One region of the Allobosea sp. Root670 genome, then DNA from elsewhere that is predicted to be linked to it. Evidence: predicted binding sites of a transcription regulator. Region 1 holds the regulator's gene; the other holds the start of a gene.

The links. Region 1 encodes PhoB, which activates phosphate uptake and scavenging genes when phosphate is short. Its sites were predicted from a motif close to TGTCATNNANCTGTCAT; they were not measured.
Region 2: a site for PhoB is predicted at 7,271-7,287, ahead of phnD (phosphate/phosphite/phosphonate ABC transporter substrate-binding protein). Genes of this name have one in related genera too.

The regions. Positions count from the first base shown of each region.
Region 1 covers NZ_LMJU01000017.1:482,910-491,985, reverse strand. Annotated here, with positions in the region: gene ASE61_RS20360 (ATP-binding protein) at 1-462, shown strand, start outside; gene pstS (phosphate ABC transporter substrate-binding protein PstS) at 577-1,602, shown strand; gene pstC (phosphate ABC transporter permease subunit PstC) at 1,759-2,733, shown strand; gene pstA (phosphate ABC transporter permease PstA) at 2,742-3,626, shown strand; gene pstB (phosphate ABC transporter ATP-binding protein PstB) at 3,672-4,472, shown strand; gene phoU (phosphate signaling complex protein PhoU) at 4,496-5,215, shown strand; gene phoB (phosphate regulon transcriptional regulator PhoB) at 5,229-5,936, shown strand; gene ASE61_RS20325 (STAS/SEC14 domain-containing protein) at 5,940-6,326, opposite strand; gene ASE61_RS20320 (LysR family transcriptional regulator) at 6,384-7,310, opposite strand; gene argH (argininosuccinate lyase) at 7,406-8,821, shown strand; gene ASE61_RS20310 (amino acid ABC transporter permease) at 8,818-9,076, shown strand, end outside.
Region 2 covers NZ_LMJU01000001.1:732,909-741,984, forward strand. Annotated here, with positions in the region: gene ASE61_RS03350 (L,D-transpeptidase) at 53-871, opposite strand; gene ASE61_RS03355 (lipopolysaccharide biosynthesis protein) at 1,041-2,471, opposite strand; gene ASE61_RS03360 (GNAT family N-acetyltransferase) at 2,689-3,180, shown strand; gene ASE61_RS03365 (DMT family transporter) at 3,177-4,019, shown strand; gene ASE61_RS03370 (PaaI family thioesterase) at 4,016-4,486, opposite strand; gene ASE61_RS03375 (MarR family winged helix-turn-helix transcriptional regulator) at 4,559-5,014, opposite strand; gene groES (co-chaperone GroES) at 5,243-5,530, shown strand; gene groL (chaperonin GroEL) at 5,579-7,216, shown strand; gene phnD (phosphate/phosphite/phosphonate ABC transporter substrate-binding protein) at 7,359-8,273, shown strand; gene ASE61_RS03395 (branched-chain amino acid ABC transporter substrate-binding protein) at 8,449-9,076, shown strand, end outside.

The DNA of each region.
Region 1 (9,076 bases):
GCGGGTATCGCCCGCGAGATCGTGGATTCGCTGACGCTGATGGCCCGCGAGCGACAGGTCGCATTGGTGCTGAAGACGCCGCGCGAGGCGTTGCAGGTGCCGGGCGATCGCGACGAATTGCTGCGCCTGATGGAAAACCTCGTCGAGAACGCCATCAAATACGGCAAGCAGGGCGGGGAGGTCGCGGTCACCGTCGACGCCGGCGAGAGCGAGGCGAGCTTCAGCGTGCGCGACGACGGGCCGGGTATCGCGCCGGAGCACCTGCCGCGCCTGACCGAGCGCTTCTATCGGGTCGACACCGCGGCCAGCCGCGAAGCGGGCGGCACCGGGCTGGGGCTTGCGATCGTCAAGCACATCGTGCTGCGCCATCGCGGCCGGCTGACGATCGAGAGCAAGTCGGGTGAGGGGGCGACCTTCCGGGCGATCCTGCCGCGCTTCGAGGCGGGGCGCACCAACGGCTGATCCGTGCATGACAGCCATTCATGACAGCTTTCATGACGAACTGTCATTTGGCTGTCATACAGAGGGTGTTCTGACAGGGTCGCTGCAAACAGCGATCAGATGAGGACTTCTCACATGCGCAAGATTCTTGTTCTCGCGGCCGTTGCCGTCGGGATCGCCGGTTCCGCCCAGGCCGCCGACATCACCGGTGCCGGCGCGACCTTCCCCTTCCCGATCTATGCGAAGTGGGCCGAGGCCTACAAGAAAGAGACGGGTATCGGCCTGAACTACCAGTCGATCGGCTCGGGTGGCGGTATCCGCCAGATCAAGGCCAAGACCGTCGCCTTCGGCGCCACCGACGCCCCGCTGAAGGGCGCAGACCTGACCAAGGACGGCCTGATCCAGTTCCCGACCGTGATGGGCGGCGTCGTGCCGGCCGTGAACATCGCCGGCGTCGAGCCCGGCAAGCTCAAGCTCTCGGGCGAGATCATCGCCCAGATCTATCTGGGCGACATCAAGAAGTGGAACGACCCGAAGATCGTCGCGCTCAATGCCGGCGTCACCCTGCCGGACGCGAACATCAACCCGGTCTATCGTTCGGACGGCTCGGGCACGACCTTCGTGTTCACCGACTACCTCTCCAAGGCCTCGGCCGAGTGGAAGTCGAAGATCGGCGCCAACCAGTCGGTCCAGTGGCCGGTCGGCATCGGCGGCAAGGGCAACGAGGGCGTCTCGGCCTCGGTCAAGCAGGTCGCCAACTCGATCGGCTATGTCGAATATGCCTATGCCAAGCAGAACAAGCTCTCCCATGCCCTGGTGAAGAATGCCGACGGCAACTTCCCGGCGCCGGAAGAGAAGGCCTTCCAGGCCGCCGCCGCCAATGCCAACTGGAACGAGCAGCCGGGCTTCGGCATCTCGCTCAACAACCAGAAGGGCGCGGATGCCTGGCCGATCACCTCGGCGACCTTCATCCTGGTCTATGCCAAGCCGGAGAAGCCGGAAGAGACGCAGGCCGCTCTGAAATTCTTCGACTGGGTCTACAAGAACGGCGACAAGCTCGCGAGCGAGCTCGACTACGTCGCCCTGCCGACGAACGTGAAGGACCAGGTCCGCAACGCCTGGAAGGGCGTGACCGACACGGCCGGCAAGCCGATCTTCTGATCGCTGCCATCGACAAGGCGAGGCGGGGTTCGACCCGCCTCGCCGCACTCTTCAAGCCCTCATCCTGAGGAGCCCTGTTCGGGCGCTCCTCAGGATGAGGGCTGGGATCGGGCGGACCCTCCGACGATCCCGGCCATGCCACCGGAGCCTTCGCGGATGACCGCAGCAACCGACATGACGAGCATTCCCGGCGCGACGCCGATCGTGCGGAAGACGCCGAAGGCGACCTTCGATGCCATCTTCCGCAATGCCAGCTTCGGTGCGGCGCTGCTGGTGCTGGTGCTGCTCGCCGGCATCATGGTCTCGATGGTCATCGGCGGCTGGCCGGCCTTCCGCGAATTCGGTCTCGGTTTCATCACCTCCAGCGTCTGGGATACCCAGAACGAACAATACGGCGCCTGGCCGGCGATCGTCGGCACGCTCTCGACGGCGCTGATCGCGCTGGTGATCGGTGTGCCGCTCTCGCTGGGCATCGCGGTCTACCTGACCCAGCTCGCCCCGGCCTGGTTCAAGAAGCCGGTCGCGACCGCGATCGAGCTGCTCGCGGCCGTGCCCTCGATCATCTACGGCATGTGGGGCCTGTTCGTCTTCGTGCCGCTCTTTGCGGCTTATGTGCAGATCCCGCTCTCGAACATCGTCGAGGGCCTTCCGATCGTCGGCACCGTGCTCTACTCGCGCTCGCCTTCGGGATTGGGCATCTTCACGGCGGGCATCATCCTCGCCTTCATGATCATCCCCTTCATCGCCTCGATCACCCGCGACATGCTGGAGCAGATCCCCTCCGTGCTGCGCGAGAGCGCCTATGGCATCGGGGCGACGACCTGGGAGGTCGTGCGCCATGTGCTGGTGCCGCAGGCCGGCGTCTCGATCATCGGCGCGGTCATGCTCGGCCTCGGCCGCGCGCTCGGCGAGACCATGGCGGTGACCTTCGTCGTCGGTAACGCCAACCGGCTTTCGGCCTCGATGTTCGACCCGGGTTCCACCATCGCCTCGCGCATCGCCAACGAGTTCAACGAGGCGCTGGGGCTGCAGCTCAACGCATTGATCGCGCTGGGCTGCATCCTGTTCTTCGTCACCTTCGTCGTCCTCGTCATCGCGCGGCTGCTGGTCGCCCGCGTCAAGCGCTACTGAGGCCCTCCATGACCATGACGACCACGCCTCGCGAACTGCCGCATCAGCCCTGGGGCCGCGTGCGCCAGTCCCGTCGCACCGCCGACCGGCTGATGAAGATCATCGCCACCGGCTTCACCTTCATCGCCATCTTCGTGCTGTTCTGGATCCTCGGCATGCTCGTGGTGAAGGGCCTCGGCGGGCTTTCGCTCGCCACCTTCACCGCGGTCACGCCCGGCCCCGGTACGGAAGGCGGCGGCCTCGCCAATGCCATCGTGGGATCCTTCGTGCTGACCTTCCTCGGCATCGCCATCGCCACGCCGATCGGCGTGCTCGCCGGGACCTGGCTCGCGGAATACGGCCGCGGCTCGCAGCTCGCCAACCTGATCCGCTTCATCAACGACATCCTGCTCTCGGCGCCGTCGATCCTGATCGGCCTGTTCGTCTACGTCATCCTGGTCGAGCCGTTCCGCGGCTATTCCGGCTGGGCCGGCGGCGTCGCGCTCGGCATCATCGCGATCCCGGTGATCGTGCGCACCACCGAGGACATGCTGAACCTCGTGCCCGGTCCCTTGCGCGAGGCTGGCGCCGCGCTCGGCGCGCCGCCTTCCGTCGTGATCACATCGGTGACCTGGCGCGCGGCCAAGGCCGGCATGGTCACCGGCATCCTCTTGGCGCTCGCCCGCATCGCCGGCGAGACGGCGCCGCTGCTCTTCACCGCGCTCAACAACAATTTCTGGTTCTCGCCGACGCTCACCGGCGGCGTCTCCAACCTGCCGGTAACGATCTACCAGTTCGCCTCCGCCCCTTACGAGAACTGGCAGCAGCTCGCCTGGGCCGGCTCGCTCATCATCACCGTCTCGATCCTCGTGCTCTCGATCGTTGCCCGGCGCATCGTCGCCGGCAGCAAGTGAGCCTGAAACCAACCCGGTCGCGACCGACCTTGAGGACCTAAGTCGATGCTTTCGACCCTTGAACTCTCCCCCCAGTCGCTCGATGCCGAGGCGCCCGTCCGGATCGCGGTGAAGAACCTCGATTTCTACTACGGCGAGCACAAGGCGCTGAAGAACATCAATCTCGACTTCCGTGATCGTCACGTCACGGCGCTGATCGGCCCGTCCGGCTGCGGCAAGTCGACCCTGCTGCGCATCTTCAACCGGATCTACTCGCTCTATCCGCAGCAGCGCGCGGAAGGGCAGATCATGCTCGACGGCCGCAACATCATCTCGAACGACGTCGACGTGAACGAATTGCGCTCGCGCGTCGGGATGGTGTTCCAGAAGCCGACGCCGTTCCCGATGTCGATCTACGACAACGTCGCCTTCGGCATCCGCCTCTACGAGAAGCCGCCGAAATCCGAGCTCGACGACCGTGTCGAGGGCGCGCTGCGCCGCGCCGCGCTCTGGGACGAGGTCAAGGACAAGCTGAAGAGCTCCGGCATGGGCCTCTCCGGCGGCCAGCAGCAGCGCCTCTGCATCGCGCGCACCATCGCGCAGAAGCCGGAAGTGATCCTGTTCGACGAGCCGACCTCGGCGCTCGACCCGATCTCGACCGGCAAGATCGAGGACCTGCTGGAGCAGCTCAAGAGCGATTTCACCATCGCCATCGTCACGCACAACATGCAGCAGGCGGCGCGCATCTCGCAGTACACGGCGTTCATGTATCTCGGCGAGGTCATCGAGTTCGCGCCGACCAACACGATCTTCATGAACCCGGCCAAGAAGCAGACCCAGGACTACGTCACCGGCCGTTTCGGCTAAGCGGCGACGAGGAGGACACCCCTATGACCGACCACATCGTCCGCTCCTACGACACCGATCTCGAAGGCATCCGCCGCAGCCTCGCTGAAATGGGCGGCATGGCCGAGCGCATGCTGGGCGACTCGACCGTCGCGCTCGTTCGTCGCGACACCGCGCTCGCTCAGAAGATCATCTCGGCCGACCAGCGCCTCGACAATCTCCAGCGCGAGGTCGAGGAGAAGGCCGTGCTCACCATCGCCCGGCGCCAGCCGCTGGCGCAGGACCTGCGCGAGCTGATCTCGGCGATCCGCCTCGCCTCCGACATCGAGCGCGTTGGCGATCTCGCCAAGAACATCGCCAAGCGCGCCGTCGCCATCGCCGGGCAGTTCCAGCCGCCGCATCGCGCGGTCGTCGGCCTCGAGCATATCAGCCGCCTCGTGCAGGCCCAGCTCAAGGACGTGCTCGACGCCTATGCCGCGACCAACGAGCAGAAGGCGCTCGAGGTCTGGAAGCGCGACGACGAGATCGACGCGCTCTATACCTCGCTGTTCCGCGAACTCCTGACCTATATGATGGAAGATCCGCGCAACATCACCTTCTGCACGCATCTGCTGTTCTGCGCCAAGAACATCGAGCGCATCGGCGACCACACCACCAATATCGCCGAGACGATCCATTACCTCGTCACCGGCGATTCCCTCGACGTGAACCGGCCGAAGCTCGACACGACCAATATCGAGGTCGAAGCGGTGACGGGAAGCTGAGGTCAAAGCCATCATGGCCGCACGTATCCTGATCGTCGAGGACGAGGAGCCGCTCACCCTGCTGCTGCGCTACAACCTCGAAGCCGAGGGCTTCGAGGTCGACAGCGTCGCGCGCGGGGATGACGCCGAGCTGCATCTGCGCGATTCCACGCCTGATCTGGTCCTGCTCGACTGGATGCTGCCGGGTCTCTCCGGCATCGAGCTCTGCCGGCGCCTGCGCTCGCGCCGAGACACCGAGCGCGTGCCGATCATCATGCTGACGGCGCGCGGCGAGGAGACCGAGCGCGTGCGCGGGCTTGCGACCGGCGCCGACGACTATGTCGTGAAGCCGTTCTCGCTGCCGGAGCTGATCGCCCGCATCCAGGCGCTTCTTCGCAGAGCGAAGCCTGGCCATGTCGCAGGGTTGCTCGCGGCCGGCGATCTCGAACTCGACCGCACGACGCGCCGCGTCCGGCGCGCCGGGAGCGAACTGCATCTCGGCCCGACCGAGTTCCGCCTGCTGGAATTCCTGATGCAGGCGCCGGGCCGGGTCTATTCGCGCGCCCAGCTCCTCGACGCTGTCTGGGGTCGCGACGTCTATATCGACGAGCGCACGGTCGACGTCCATGTCGGGCGGCTGCGCAAGGCGATCACGCCGGGCGACGCCAAAGACCCGCTGCGCACCGTGCGCGGCGCGGGTTACGCCTTCGACGAGACCTTCGCGCGCAGCGGCGCCGCGTAAGCCTCAGGCGTTCGGGCCGCCCTCGATATCGCCGGCCCAGGTCAGGGCCTTGTCATAGTCCTCGGGCTTGAAGGCGCGGACCTTGACGAAGGGGATCGCCGGGTCGAGCAGATCGACGAAGCCGGCGAGCCAGCCCTTGTCGGTGATCACGGCTTCCTTGGGGAAGCGCCTGAGCTCCCAGAGCTTGCCGAGGCTGTAGCGCGCGTCCTTCCAGGCCGCGGCCAGCGTCATGTCGGTGAAATCGGTCATGTCGGCGAGGATGCCGAGCTTCTCGTGACGTTCGAGCCGGGCGTCGATATCGGCCATGATGGCGTCGAGATCCTCAGCCGTGAGCGTCTGCGACAGCCGATAGGCGGCGACATGGTCCGGGGCTGGCAGAATGGTGAGCATGGCTCCTCCTCCTCGGGTGACAACGCGCAGGCGAGGGGGAGGTTTCGCCGGGTCCGGTCAGACGTAAGGGGGCGGCGCGCGCGTCGCTGCGTCGAAGCTCTCGGCCTCGGCCCGCAGCCAGGCGATGAAGGCATCCAGCCCCGGCCGCGGCGGCTGGTCGAGCGGCCGCGTCAGCCAGCAGCCGGTGGCGCTGGTGAAGCCGAGCCCCAGCGGATTGACGAGCGCGCCGGAGGCCAACTCGTCGGCGACGTAGCAGCGTGGCGCCAGCGCGAGGCCGAGGCCGGCGACGGCGGCGCTGGTGATCACGGAATAATAGCCGTAGCGCACGGTATGCTCCGGCACCGCGCCGCGCAGGTCATGGGCTTCGGTGAACTCGGCCCAGAAGGCCGGCATCTGGTAGTGCTGCAGCAGGGTCATCTTCTGGATATCGGCGGCGCGGCGGAAACCGCCCATCCGCTCGATCAGGCTCGGCGCGGCGACGAGCGCGACATCGCGGCCGAAGAGGAAATGCGCCTCCTTTCCAGGCCAGGGCGGGACGCCATGGGCGATCTCGATATCCGGCTCCTCGGTCTCGCTCTCGCTGACATAATTGGTGAACTGCACGTCGACGCCGGGATGGGCCTCGGCGAAGGCCGGAAAGCGCGCCATCAGCCAGCGTTCGCCGGCGATCGCGACCATATGCAGGCGGATCGGCCGGGCGATGGCGCTGCGCTCCGCAAGACGCCTGGCGCCGCGTTCCATCTGCTCCAGCGCGGCTTCCGCATAGGGCAGGTAGATCGCGCCGGCTTCGGTGAGCTTGAGGCCGAGCGGGCTGCGGTCGAACAGCACCGTGCCGAGATGGTGCTCCAGCGAGAGGATCTGCTTGGAGACGGCGCTCTGGGTCAGGTTGACCGCGAGGGCGGCACGGGCCGTCGAGCCCAGCCTTGCGACCGTCGCGAACGCCCTCAGCGCCGCGGCTGACGGGGGTGGCCGGCTGGCCGCCATGGGGTATTCCTTTTTGGACTATCTCGGCGGAGATCGTTTCGTTTGCCGGCCTCTCGGTCAAGAGGCCATTCTTCCTCAACGGGAGGAATGAGATCATGAACCAGACGACCCGACTCTGGGGCGGCCGCTTCCGCAAGCCGCCGGACCCGCGGCTGATGAAGCTGTCGAGCGCCGCCGGCGAACACGCAAGGCTGGTGCCGCAGGATGTCGCGGGCGGCAAGGCGCATGCGGCCGAGCTCGGACGGGCCGGCCTGCTGACTGCCGAGGAACTCCAGGCCATCCTGACCGCGCTCGACGGGATCGCCCGCGATACGGTCGAGGGGCGGATCGCGCCCGGGCCCGATGACGAGGACGTGCATACCTTCATCGAGCGCATCCTGACCGAGCGCGTCGGCTCGACCGGCGCCAAGCTCCGAGCCGGACGCTCGCGCAACGATCAGGCGGCGAACAATCTCAAGCTCTATCTGCGGAGCAAGTCGCGCACGCTCGCCGGCATGCTGGCGGAACTGCTGACCGCGATCGCCGACCAGGCGGACGAGCATGCGGCGTCGGTCTGCCCCGGCTTCACCCATCTCCAGAGCGCGCAGCCCGTCACTTTCGGCCACTGGCTGATGGCGCATGGGCAGGTGTTGATGCGCGATGCCTCGCGCCTGACCGACTGGGAGAAGCGCTCCGGCCAGTCCCCGCTCGGGGCGGCGGCGCTCGCCGGTTCGGCGATCACGCTCAATCCGGAGCTCAGCGCCAAGGCGCTCGGCTATGACGGGCCGTTCGAGAATTCGGTCGATGCGGTCGGCGCGCGCGACCATGTCGCCGAGTTCCTGTTCGTCGCGGCGATGCTGGCGACGAACCTGTCGCGGCTCGCGGAGGAGGTGACGCTGTGGACCTCCCGGCAATTCGCCTGGGTGACGCTGGATGACGCCTTCGCGACCGGCTCGTCGATCATGCCGCAGAAGAAGAACCCGGATATCGCCGAGATCTCGCGCGGCCGGGCGGCGCGATTGACCGGCGATCTCGTCACCATGCTCGGCGCGCTGAAGGGGCTGCCGCTGTCCTATAACCGCGACCTCGCGGAGGACAAGCGCACCGGTTTCGACGCCGTCGACGTGCTGGAGGAGGTGCTGCCGGCCTTCGCCGGGCTGATCGCCAGCATGAGCGCCGATGTCGCGACGATGCGGGCGCAGGCCGGCTCCGGCTTCGCGCTGGCGACCGAGGTGGCCGATCATCTCGCTCGCAATGGCGTGCCCTTCGCCGAAGCGCATGAGATCACCGGTGCGCTGGTGCGCTATTGCGAGGAGATGGGCCGCGAGCTTGAAACGCTCGATGCCGTCGACCTCCGGGCGGTCGATCCGCGCCTCGATGCCGGCGTGCTCGACCAGTTGACGCTCGATGCCGCGGTCGCCGCGCGCAGCGGCCATGGCGGCACGGCGCCAGAGCGGGTGCGCGAGCAGATCGCGCGCTTCCGTGGCAAGCTCGCCGCTCTCGAAACCTGGAGCCGGGAGACGAAGCGATGAGCGACGCCACCTCGCCGATCAGCAGCCGCGATCTCGCTGCGGTCTCGCATCTCAGGATCGTGCCGCGGCGCTTCTACGGGCGCTGGGTCGCGTCAGTGATCATCCTCGCGATCCTCGCCTGGATCGTGATGGCCTTCGTCGAAGGTGACATCGCCTGGCCGGTGGTCCGGCAGTTCTTCACCGCGCCGGCGATCATCGCCGGTCTCGGCAACACGCTGATCATGACGGTCTGCGCGATGACGCTGGGCATCGTGC
Region 2 (9,076 bases), on a different contig from region 1:
CCGCGATGCGAGGCCGCCGTTTTTGTCGATCGGTGTCAGATGAGGCTGTGCCTCAGATCACCAGCACCTTGGCGCCGACGCGGACACGCTCGTAGAGATCGGTGACGTCGTCATTGGTCATGCGGATGCAGCCCGACGAGACCGCCTGCCCGATCGTGTTCGGCTCGTTGGTGCCGTGGATGCGGTAGAGCGTCGAGCCGAGATACATGGCGCGCGCGCCCATCGGGTTGTCGGGGCCGCCGGCCATGAAGCGCGGCAGATCGGGCCGGCGCTTCAGCATCTCGGACGGGGGCGTCCAGCTCGGCCATTCCGCCTTGCGGGTGATCGTCTTCATACCGGCCCAGGAGAAGCCCGGCCGGCCTACGCCGATGCCATAGCGCATGGCCCGGCCGCCCGGCTGCACCAGGAAGAGGAAGCGCTGCGGCGTGTCGATGATGATCGTGCCCGGCTTGTGCGGCCCGTCATAGGCGACTTCCTGCTTGCGGAAGCGCGGATCGACGATCTGCTGGATGCCCTGCTGCGGCTCGACCGGCTCGCCGAGCGCGGCCATGCGGCGTGTGGCACGCGGCTGGCGCGCCGCCTCGAACGGGTCCGGCTCGTAGCCGCCCTGCGGCTGCATGCGCTGGCCATAGGCATAGCCGCCGGGGCGGTTATAGACCGCGCCACCGCGACCATAAGGCGTCGGATCGCGCCCGGTCATCAGCATCTCGATGAAGCCTCCGCCATAATTGCCGTGCCCGCGGCTCGCGGCCATCGGGTCCCCCGGGGCGGCATAGCCGTAGTTCTGGCGAGTGCCCTGCGCGGCAGCCGGAGCGGCAACGGCCGTGGCCCCGACAACGGCGAGGAGCGGGAGAAGGATCTTTCGACGCATGACGCAAGCACTCTCGACATCAACTGCCGGAAGCCTGCGGCTTGCCTTCAAAGGAATGGTGAATCGTTGACTCTCGGGCGCAGAAACCGGCTCGAAGCCGCTGAATTCGCGGAATTAACCTTAGCAGGCGGTCAAGCGACAGGGTGAAGGAAACCTTGCCAGCGCAGCTTCACCGGCGCGCGGAGCGCCGGGCGAGCCAGCGCAGCTTCAGGCCCGTGCGCCAGCGGCCGACATCACACGCCAGGATCACCGCCGCATAGACCAGCCCGCCGAGCGCGACCTGGAGCGGCAGTTCGAGCGGCGCCGGCAGCGTGCCGCGCAGCGGCCAGATCGCGAGCCCCATCGCGGCGCCGGCGGCGAGGACGCATGCGATCTCGCGCCAAGGCGGCGATGCCGGAAGCGCGCGCGGCGCCACCACCGCGGTGACCAGCAGCGCCGTCAGATAGGCGGCGCTCTGCGCGATCGAGACCGTCGTCGGGGCGAGCGCGCCCGGCAGGGCGAAGATGATGACGAGGTCGACGGCCAACCCCGTCAGGGCAGCAAGCGCGGCAATAAGCGTACGCTTCGCCAGCAGGAAGACGGGCGCGAGCGCCGCCTGGAACAGTGCGATCGCGGCGAAGCCGGGCAGCAACAGCGCCATATGATCGGCGAAATGGCCGCGGAAGCCCTGGGGAACGAAGAGCCGCTCGAAGGCCGGCAGGATCAGCCAGAAGCCAAGCGCGACCGGCAGCACGCAGGCGATCACCACGACCATGTTGCGGGCGATGCGCTTCTGCGCGGCGATGCGTCCACGCGTCTCGTCGAGGCGGATGATCTCGCGCAGCAGCACGATCTCGAGCATCGAGGCCAGCACGGGGAAAAGCCGCAAGCCGATATCGGAGGCCAGCGAGAAATAGCCGGCTTCGGCGAAGCCATGGCGATCAGCCAGGATGGCGCGGTTGATAAGCGGGATCGCGGCGTAGACCGCATTGCCAGCGACCAGCGGCAGGGCATAGCGCACGAAATTGCGCATCAAATCCGTCCGCGGTGCGCCCGGTGCCGGCTTCGCATCGGCCAGACGGCCGCGGTTGGCGAGAACGGCAGCGCCCGCGCTGAGGACGCCGCCGAGCAGGACGATGGTCGGATCGCGGGTCCACCAGGCGCCGCCGACCATCAGCAGCAGGGCCGCCACGCTTCTGACCAGGACGAGCCGGGCATAGGCTGCATCGAGGAAGCGGGCGCGGGCGATGGCGGCGTGATAATCGAACCAGCCGGCAGCGATACCGCCGGCGACCGCAGCCACCAGCAGCGTGGACGGCAATCCGGTATCGACCCCGGCGAGCATCGCCGCCGCCAGAAGGGCCGAGAGCGACAGAGCGACACCGGCGAAGAGCAGATCGAGCGTCGCGCGAATGCCGGGGTCGCTTTCGCGGCTCTGCAGGGAGTAGAAGCGGACGACCGAGAGCTTCAGCCAGTCGAGCAGCGCCGTGTTGACGAGCACGACGGTGGCGGCGCCGATGGCGTAGAGCCCGAACGCCTCCGGGCCGAGGAACAGGGCGACGAGCAGCCCGAGGACGAAATTCAGCCCGGCATTGACGATGAAGGGCAGAAGAACGGTCATCGTGCCTTCGCCGCCTCGTCCCGATCTCTGCGTTGCCACGGTTGAAGCGCGCGACTCAAACCAGCCGCACCGCCCTTCGGATCGGGGGTAGCCGGACGGGGCGATATTTCCAAGGGGAAGCTGCGAAGGCGCTCCCGCCCCGCCCTGCTGCCACGGCATTGCGCAACGCCGTTCCCACACCTGTACGGCGGGAGGATTTGACCCTAAGGCAGGCGTCATGACCCCGCCCATCCGGCTTGCCCATGACGACGATTCCGGTCCGCTCTCCGCCCTGATCGCGGCGAGCTTCGCGGAATATCCGGGCTGCGTTTTCGTCGAGGCGGAGCTTCCGGAGCTGCGCCGGCCCGCGACCGCTTTCGCGGCCAAAGGCGGCATGCTCTGGATCGTGGATGGACCGGACGGACGCATTGCCGGCTCCCTCGGCATCGTGCCGGTTCCCGAGCAGAACGCGGCCGAGCTTGCCAAGGTCTATGTCGACCCCGCGTTCCGGGGCGCCGGGCTGGCACAGGCCCTCTTCGCCAGGGCGATCGACTTCGCCGAACAGGGCGGCTTCGCCGAGATGACGCTCTGGTCCGACACGCGCTTCACCCGCGGTCATCGTTTCTACGAGAAGCTCGGCTTCATGCGCTGGCCGGGCGAGCGCTATCTCGGCGATGCCTCGGAAAGCTGGGAGTATCATTTCCGCAAGCGGCTGCGCCCCGGCCCATGACCTTGTCCATCGCCTTCCGGGCCGCGCTCGGCATCGCCCTGCTGACTGCCATGGATGCGGTCATCAAGGGCCAGATGCAGCAGCATTCCTTCATCGTGGCGCTGTTCATGCGCTTCCTGATGGGCGGGCTCTGTGCCCTTGCGGTGCTGGCGATCGCGCGCCCCGCACGCCCGACCCGCGCCAGCCTCATCGGCAATATCGTGCGCGTACCGATCGTCGTGCTGACGGCAGGCAGCTTCTTCTACTCGGTCTCGGTGCTGCCCTTGGCGGAAGCGTTGACGCTGTCTTTCCTCGCGCCGGTCTTCGTCGCGCTGCTCGGGGGATTGATCCTCAAGGAGAAGATCGACAGGCGCATCCTGCAGGCGCTCGGCTTCGGGCTCGCCGGCATGCTGGTCATGGTCTGGCCGCGCCTGCAGGGCCATGTCAGCGGGGCCAGCCTCGGCGTCGCTGCCGCGCTGTTCTCGGCCGTCAGCTACGCCTTCAATCTGATCCTGCTCAGGCGCATCGCCGTGCGCGAGCACCCGACCGTCATCGTCGCCTTCCAGAATTGCGGGCCGGCGCTGTGCCTCGCCATTCCGGCCTGGTACGCCGTCGTGCCGATGAGCTTCGGTGACCTCGCCGCCTATCTCTTCGCGGGAGCGCTCGGCGTCGCCGGCCATCTCACGCTGACTTCGGCCTATGCCCACGCGGCCGCCTCGCGCCTGGCGCCGATCGAATACACGGCGCTGGTCTGGGCGAGCCTGCTCGGCTTCTTCGTGTTCGGCGAGGTGCCGCTCTACACGACCTATGCCGGCGCGCTGCTGATCGTCGCCGGGGCCGTCGCCGTCAGCCGGCGCTAGGGCTTAGTCTGCAAGATCAGGCAGGTCTCGGTGCCGTGCGCGAGCAGCTTTCCCCGCGCGTCAACCAACTTGCCTTCCGTCGTGATCACCGTGCCGCCGCGGTGGATCAGCCTGCCTTCGCAGCGCACCTTGCCGCTGTCCGGCATGACCGGGCGGACATAGTTCAGCTTCATCTCCAGCGTGGTGTAGCCCTCGCCCGGCTTCAGCGTCGCGTGGGCGGCGCAGGCCATGGCGGAATCGAGGATCGTCGCGGTCCAGCCTCCATGGATCGTACCCAGCGGATTGAAGAAGCGGGCAGAGGGCTGACCTGTGAAAACCACCCTGCCCTCATCGGCCTCGACCAGCTCGAAATCCATGGCGTCGGCGAAGGGCGGCGCCGGATTGGTGCCGGCGATGATCCCGCGCAGAAAGCTCAAGCCATCGCCCGCGACCAGTTCCTCGCGAGACACCACCCCAACAGCGCGCATCGTATCGATCTCCATTCGTGTATCTGCACGATAGAGATAGGGTCGGGCGATGGTCAACCGGTGAGCGCGACTTCAGCGCTCGCCGCGCGCAGCCCGGCGCAGCGCCCTAAGCCCGTCGCGGGTTTCGCGCCAGCGCTCCTCGCCGAAACCGCCCTCGATCTTGTCCTGTGCAGCGCGCCAATAGGGGATCGCGGCCTCGATCGCGGCTCTGCCCTTTTCGGTCACGGCGTAGACCGAGGCCCGCCCCCGGCACTCGACCGGCTCGACCATGCCCTCAGTCGCCAGAAGCTGGAGGTTGCGCGTCAGCGAGGTCCGCTCCAGCGCGAAGCGTTCCGCCAGCTCCGTGACCGATTTCCATTGTCCGGTGCTGAGCGCCGAGAGCAGGACGAACTGGGTGATCTTGAGCCCGCTCGGGCGCATCGCCTCGTCATAGGCCCGCGTCACGGCGCGTGCGGTCATGCGCACATGCAGCGCGACGCAGGAGCGGGCGATGGCGTCGAGGCGCGGGTCGGGCGAGGGCGTCGTCATTCCGCCATGTTAGCGTGTTCAAGCGCTGCTGCCAGCAGGCCTGCTGCGACCTGCGACATCGCATCCGCCGGCGTTCACTTTATCGCGGGGCGCTTCCTTGACTCTCCGGACGCCCGCGCCTATCTCCCCGCCATCTGTTAGCACTCCCATCGGGTGACTGCTAACAGCCTCCCCCGGGAGCCCTTCAGCGGCACCCGAAACGAATAAGACCGAGAGGAAGACAGAACCATGAAGTTCCGTCCTTTGCATGACCGCGTCGTGGTCCGTCGCCTGGATGGCGAAGAGAAGACCAAGGGTGGCATCATCATCCCCGAGACCGCCAAGGAAAAGCCCCAAGAGGGCGAGGTCATCGCCGTCGGTTCCGGCGCGCGTGACGAGGCCGGCAAGCTCGTTGCCCTCGACGTCAAGAAGGGCGACCGCGTCCTGTTCGGCAAGTGGTCGGGCACCGAGGTCAAGATCGATGGTCAGGACCTCCTGATCATGAAGGAATCCGACATCATGGGCGTCGTCGGCTGATAGCCGCCTGACCGCTCTCTTCCGTTTCCAGTTCAAGGAGTAGCTCTCATGGCTGCTAAAGACGTCAAGTTCGGCACCGATGCCCGCGACAAGATGCTGCGCGGCGTGGATATCCTCGCCAACGCCGTGAAGGTCACGCTGGGTCCGAAGGGCCGCAACGTCGTGATCGAGAAGTCGTTCGGCGCCCCGCGCATCACCAAGGACGGCGTCACCGTCGCCAAGGAAATCGAGCTTTCCGACAAGTTCGAGAACATGGGCGCCCAGATGGTCCGCGAAGTCGCTTCGCGCCAGAACGACCATGCCGGCGACGGCACCACCACCGCCACCGTTCTCGCCCAGGCGATCGTCCGTGAAGGCGCCAAGTCGGTTGCGGCCGGCATGAACCCGATGGACCTGAAGCGCGGCATCGACCTGGCCGTCGAGGCCATCGTCGCCGACCTCAAGAAGAACTCCAAGAAGGTCACGTCGAACGCGGAAGTCGCGCAGGTCGGCACGATCTCGGCCAACGGCGACGAGTCGGTCGGCAAGATGATCTCGACCGCCATGCAGAAGGTCGGCAACGAGGGTGTCATCACCGTCGAGGAAGCCAAGACCGCCGAGACCGAGCTCGACGTCGTCGAGGGCATGCAGTTCGACCGCGGCTACCTGTCGCCGTACTTCATCACCAACTCGGAGAAGATGGTTGCCGAGCTGGAAGACCCCTACATCCTGATCTTCGAGAAGAAGCTGTCCTCGCTCCAGGCGATGCTGCCGATCCTCGAGGCCGTGGTGCAGACCGGCAAGCCGCTGCTCATCATCGCCGAGGACGTCGAGGGCGAGGCCCTGGCCACGCTCGTCGTCAACAAGCTCCGTGGCGGCCTGAAGGTCGCGGCCGTCAAGGCTCCGGGCTTCGGTGATCGCCGCAAGGCCATGCTCGAGGACATCTCGATCCTGACCGCCGGCCAGATGATCTCGGAAGACCTCGGCATCAAGCTCGAGACCGTGACGCTCAACATGCTCGGCCGCGCCAAGAAGGTGCGCATCGAGAAGGAGAACACCACGATCATCGACGGCGCCGGCAAGAAGAAGGACATCGAGGCTCGCGTCGGCCAGATCAAGGCCCAGATCGAGGAGACCTCCTCGGACTACGACCGTGAGAAGCTCCAGGAGCGTCTGGCCAAGCTCGCCGGCGGCGTCGCGGTCATCCGCGTCGGCGGCGCGACCGAGGTCGAGGTCAAGGAGAAGAAGGACCGCGTCGACGACGCCCTGAACGCGACCCGCGCTGCGGTCGAAGAAGGCATCCTTCCCGGCGGTGGCGTCGCGCTCCTGCGCGCCCTGTCCTCGGTCAAGGGCATCAAGACCCAGAACGACGACCAGAAGACCGGCGTCGAGATCGTCCGCAAGGCGATCGCCGCTCCGGCCCGCCAGATCGTCGACAACGCCGGCGATGACGGCGCGGTCGTGATCGGCAAGCTGCTCGAGGCCAAGGACTACTCCTACGGCTACAATGCCCAGACCGGCGAGTACGGCGATCTGGTCAAGGCCGGCATCATCGACCCGACCAAGGTCGTGCGCACGGCGATCCAGGACGCGGCTTCGATCGCTGGCCTGCTGATCACCACCGAGGCGATGGTTGCCGAGCAGCCGAAGAAGGACGCCCCGATGCCTCCGATGGGCGGCGGCGGCATGGGCGGCATGGACTTCTGATCCATCCACCTACCGAGACTACGGAAGGCCCGGCGCAAGCCGGGCCTTTTCTCGTTTCACAGCACTGTCATCCGCCGGCCATCCGGCTGTCGTCGCGGGCGCGCATCGAGGCGCCTTCAACTTCACCGCGACAGAGATGATCATGCCCACACGCCGCCTCGTCCTTGCCGGCCTCGCCGCCGGCAGCATCGCCCCCGCCTTCGCGCAGGCGCCGGACTGGCGGCAGGGCATCAAGGAGGTGCGCTTCGGCGTCTCATCCGCCGAGAACGAGGCCGGCGCTATCGCCCGCACCCAGCCGATGGTGGATTACCTGTCGCAGCGCCTCGGCGTGCCCGTGCGCTTCTTCCGGGTCGCCGACTATGCCGGCCTGGTCGAGGCGATGCGCGCCGACCAGGTCGATTTCGCCCGCTTCGGCCCCGCGGTCTACGCGCTCGGCCGCCGCGTGCTCGGCGACAAGCTCCAGCCGCTGCTGCGCGATGTCGATAACCACGGGCAGGAAGGCTATTACTCCGTGCTGCTGGTGCGATCGGAGAGCCCCTACCAGAACCTCGCCGATCTCAAGGGCAAGGTGATGGCCTTCGCCGATCCGAACTCGACCTCCGGCTACGCCTTCCCCTCCTATTTCCTGCGCAAGCAGGGCATCGACCCGAAGACCCATTTCAGCGGCACGGTCTTCTCCGGCGGCCATGACAATTCGGTTCTGGCGCTGGTGCGCGGCCAGTTCGATATCGTCGCGACCCACCAGACCAATGCAGAGCACGGCGTCGCGCAAAGGCTCGCCGATCGCGGGATGATCCCGGCCGGCTCGACCCGCGTGATCTGGACCTCGCCGCTGATCCCGGCGAGCCCGTTCTCGACCCGTGCCAACCTGCCGCAGGGGCTGAAGGACGATTTCGTCGCCGCCATGAACGGGATGAAGGAGGCGGCCCCCGAGGCCTGGAAGAGCTTCACCGACGGCCATGTCTCGCACTATGCGCCGGCCCGGCACGAGGATTATCTCGACGTGATCGCCGTTACAGAGGAGCTGGAAGCCCAGCGCAAGGCGCGCAGCGGCTGAGCGCGGGCGGGGCCTTGTCCAGCCTCGCGATACCGCCTGCCGCACCGCCATGCATTTCCCGACAGGACTGATGAAAGCTTGGGCAGTGCCTTCCGCCGGCTTCCTGGCTTATACAGGCGGCAAGCGATCCCTGTCGGGTTCGCGCGCCAAAGTTGCATGTCGTAGGGAGATGCAGATGAAAAAGTCACAACTTCTGTCCGGCGCCGCCCTCGCTGCCGCGCTGTTCCTCTCCGCCCAGGCCGCGCAGGCTGACATCACCATCGGCCTCGTCGCGCCGCTGACCGGCCCGGTCGCCGCCTATGGCGACCAGGTCAAAAATGGCGCCCAGACCGCCGTCGACGTGATCAACAAGAATGGCGGCGTGCTCGGCGAGAAGCTCGTGCTGAAGCTCGCCGACGATGCCGGCGATCCGAAGCAGGGCGTCTCCTCCGCCAACCTGCTCGTCGGCGACAAGATCAAATTCGTGGTCGGCCCGGTGACCTCCGGCGTCGCCATGGCTGTCTCGGACGTGTTCTCCGAGAGCGGCGTGCTGATGGTGACGCCGACCGCGACCTCGCCGGCGCTGACCACCCGCGGCCTGACCAATGTCTTCCGCACCTGCGGCCGTGACGACCAGCAGGCCGACATCGCCGCCGCTTACGTCCTGAAGAACTTCAAGGACGCGAAGATCGCGATCGTCCATGACAAGGGCACCTACGGCAAGGGCCTCGCCGACGCCTTCCAGAAGGGCATCAATGCCGGCGGGCTCAAGGAAGTGATCGCCCTGACTGTCAATCCCGGCGACAAGGACCTCTCGGCCGTCG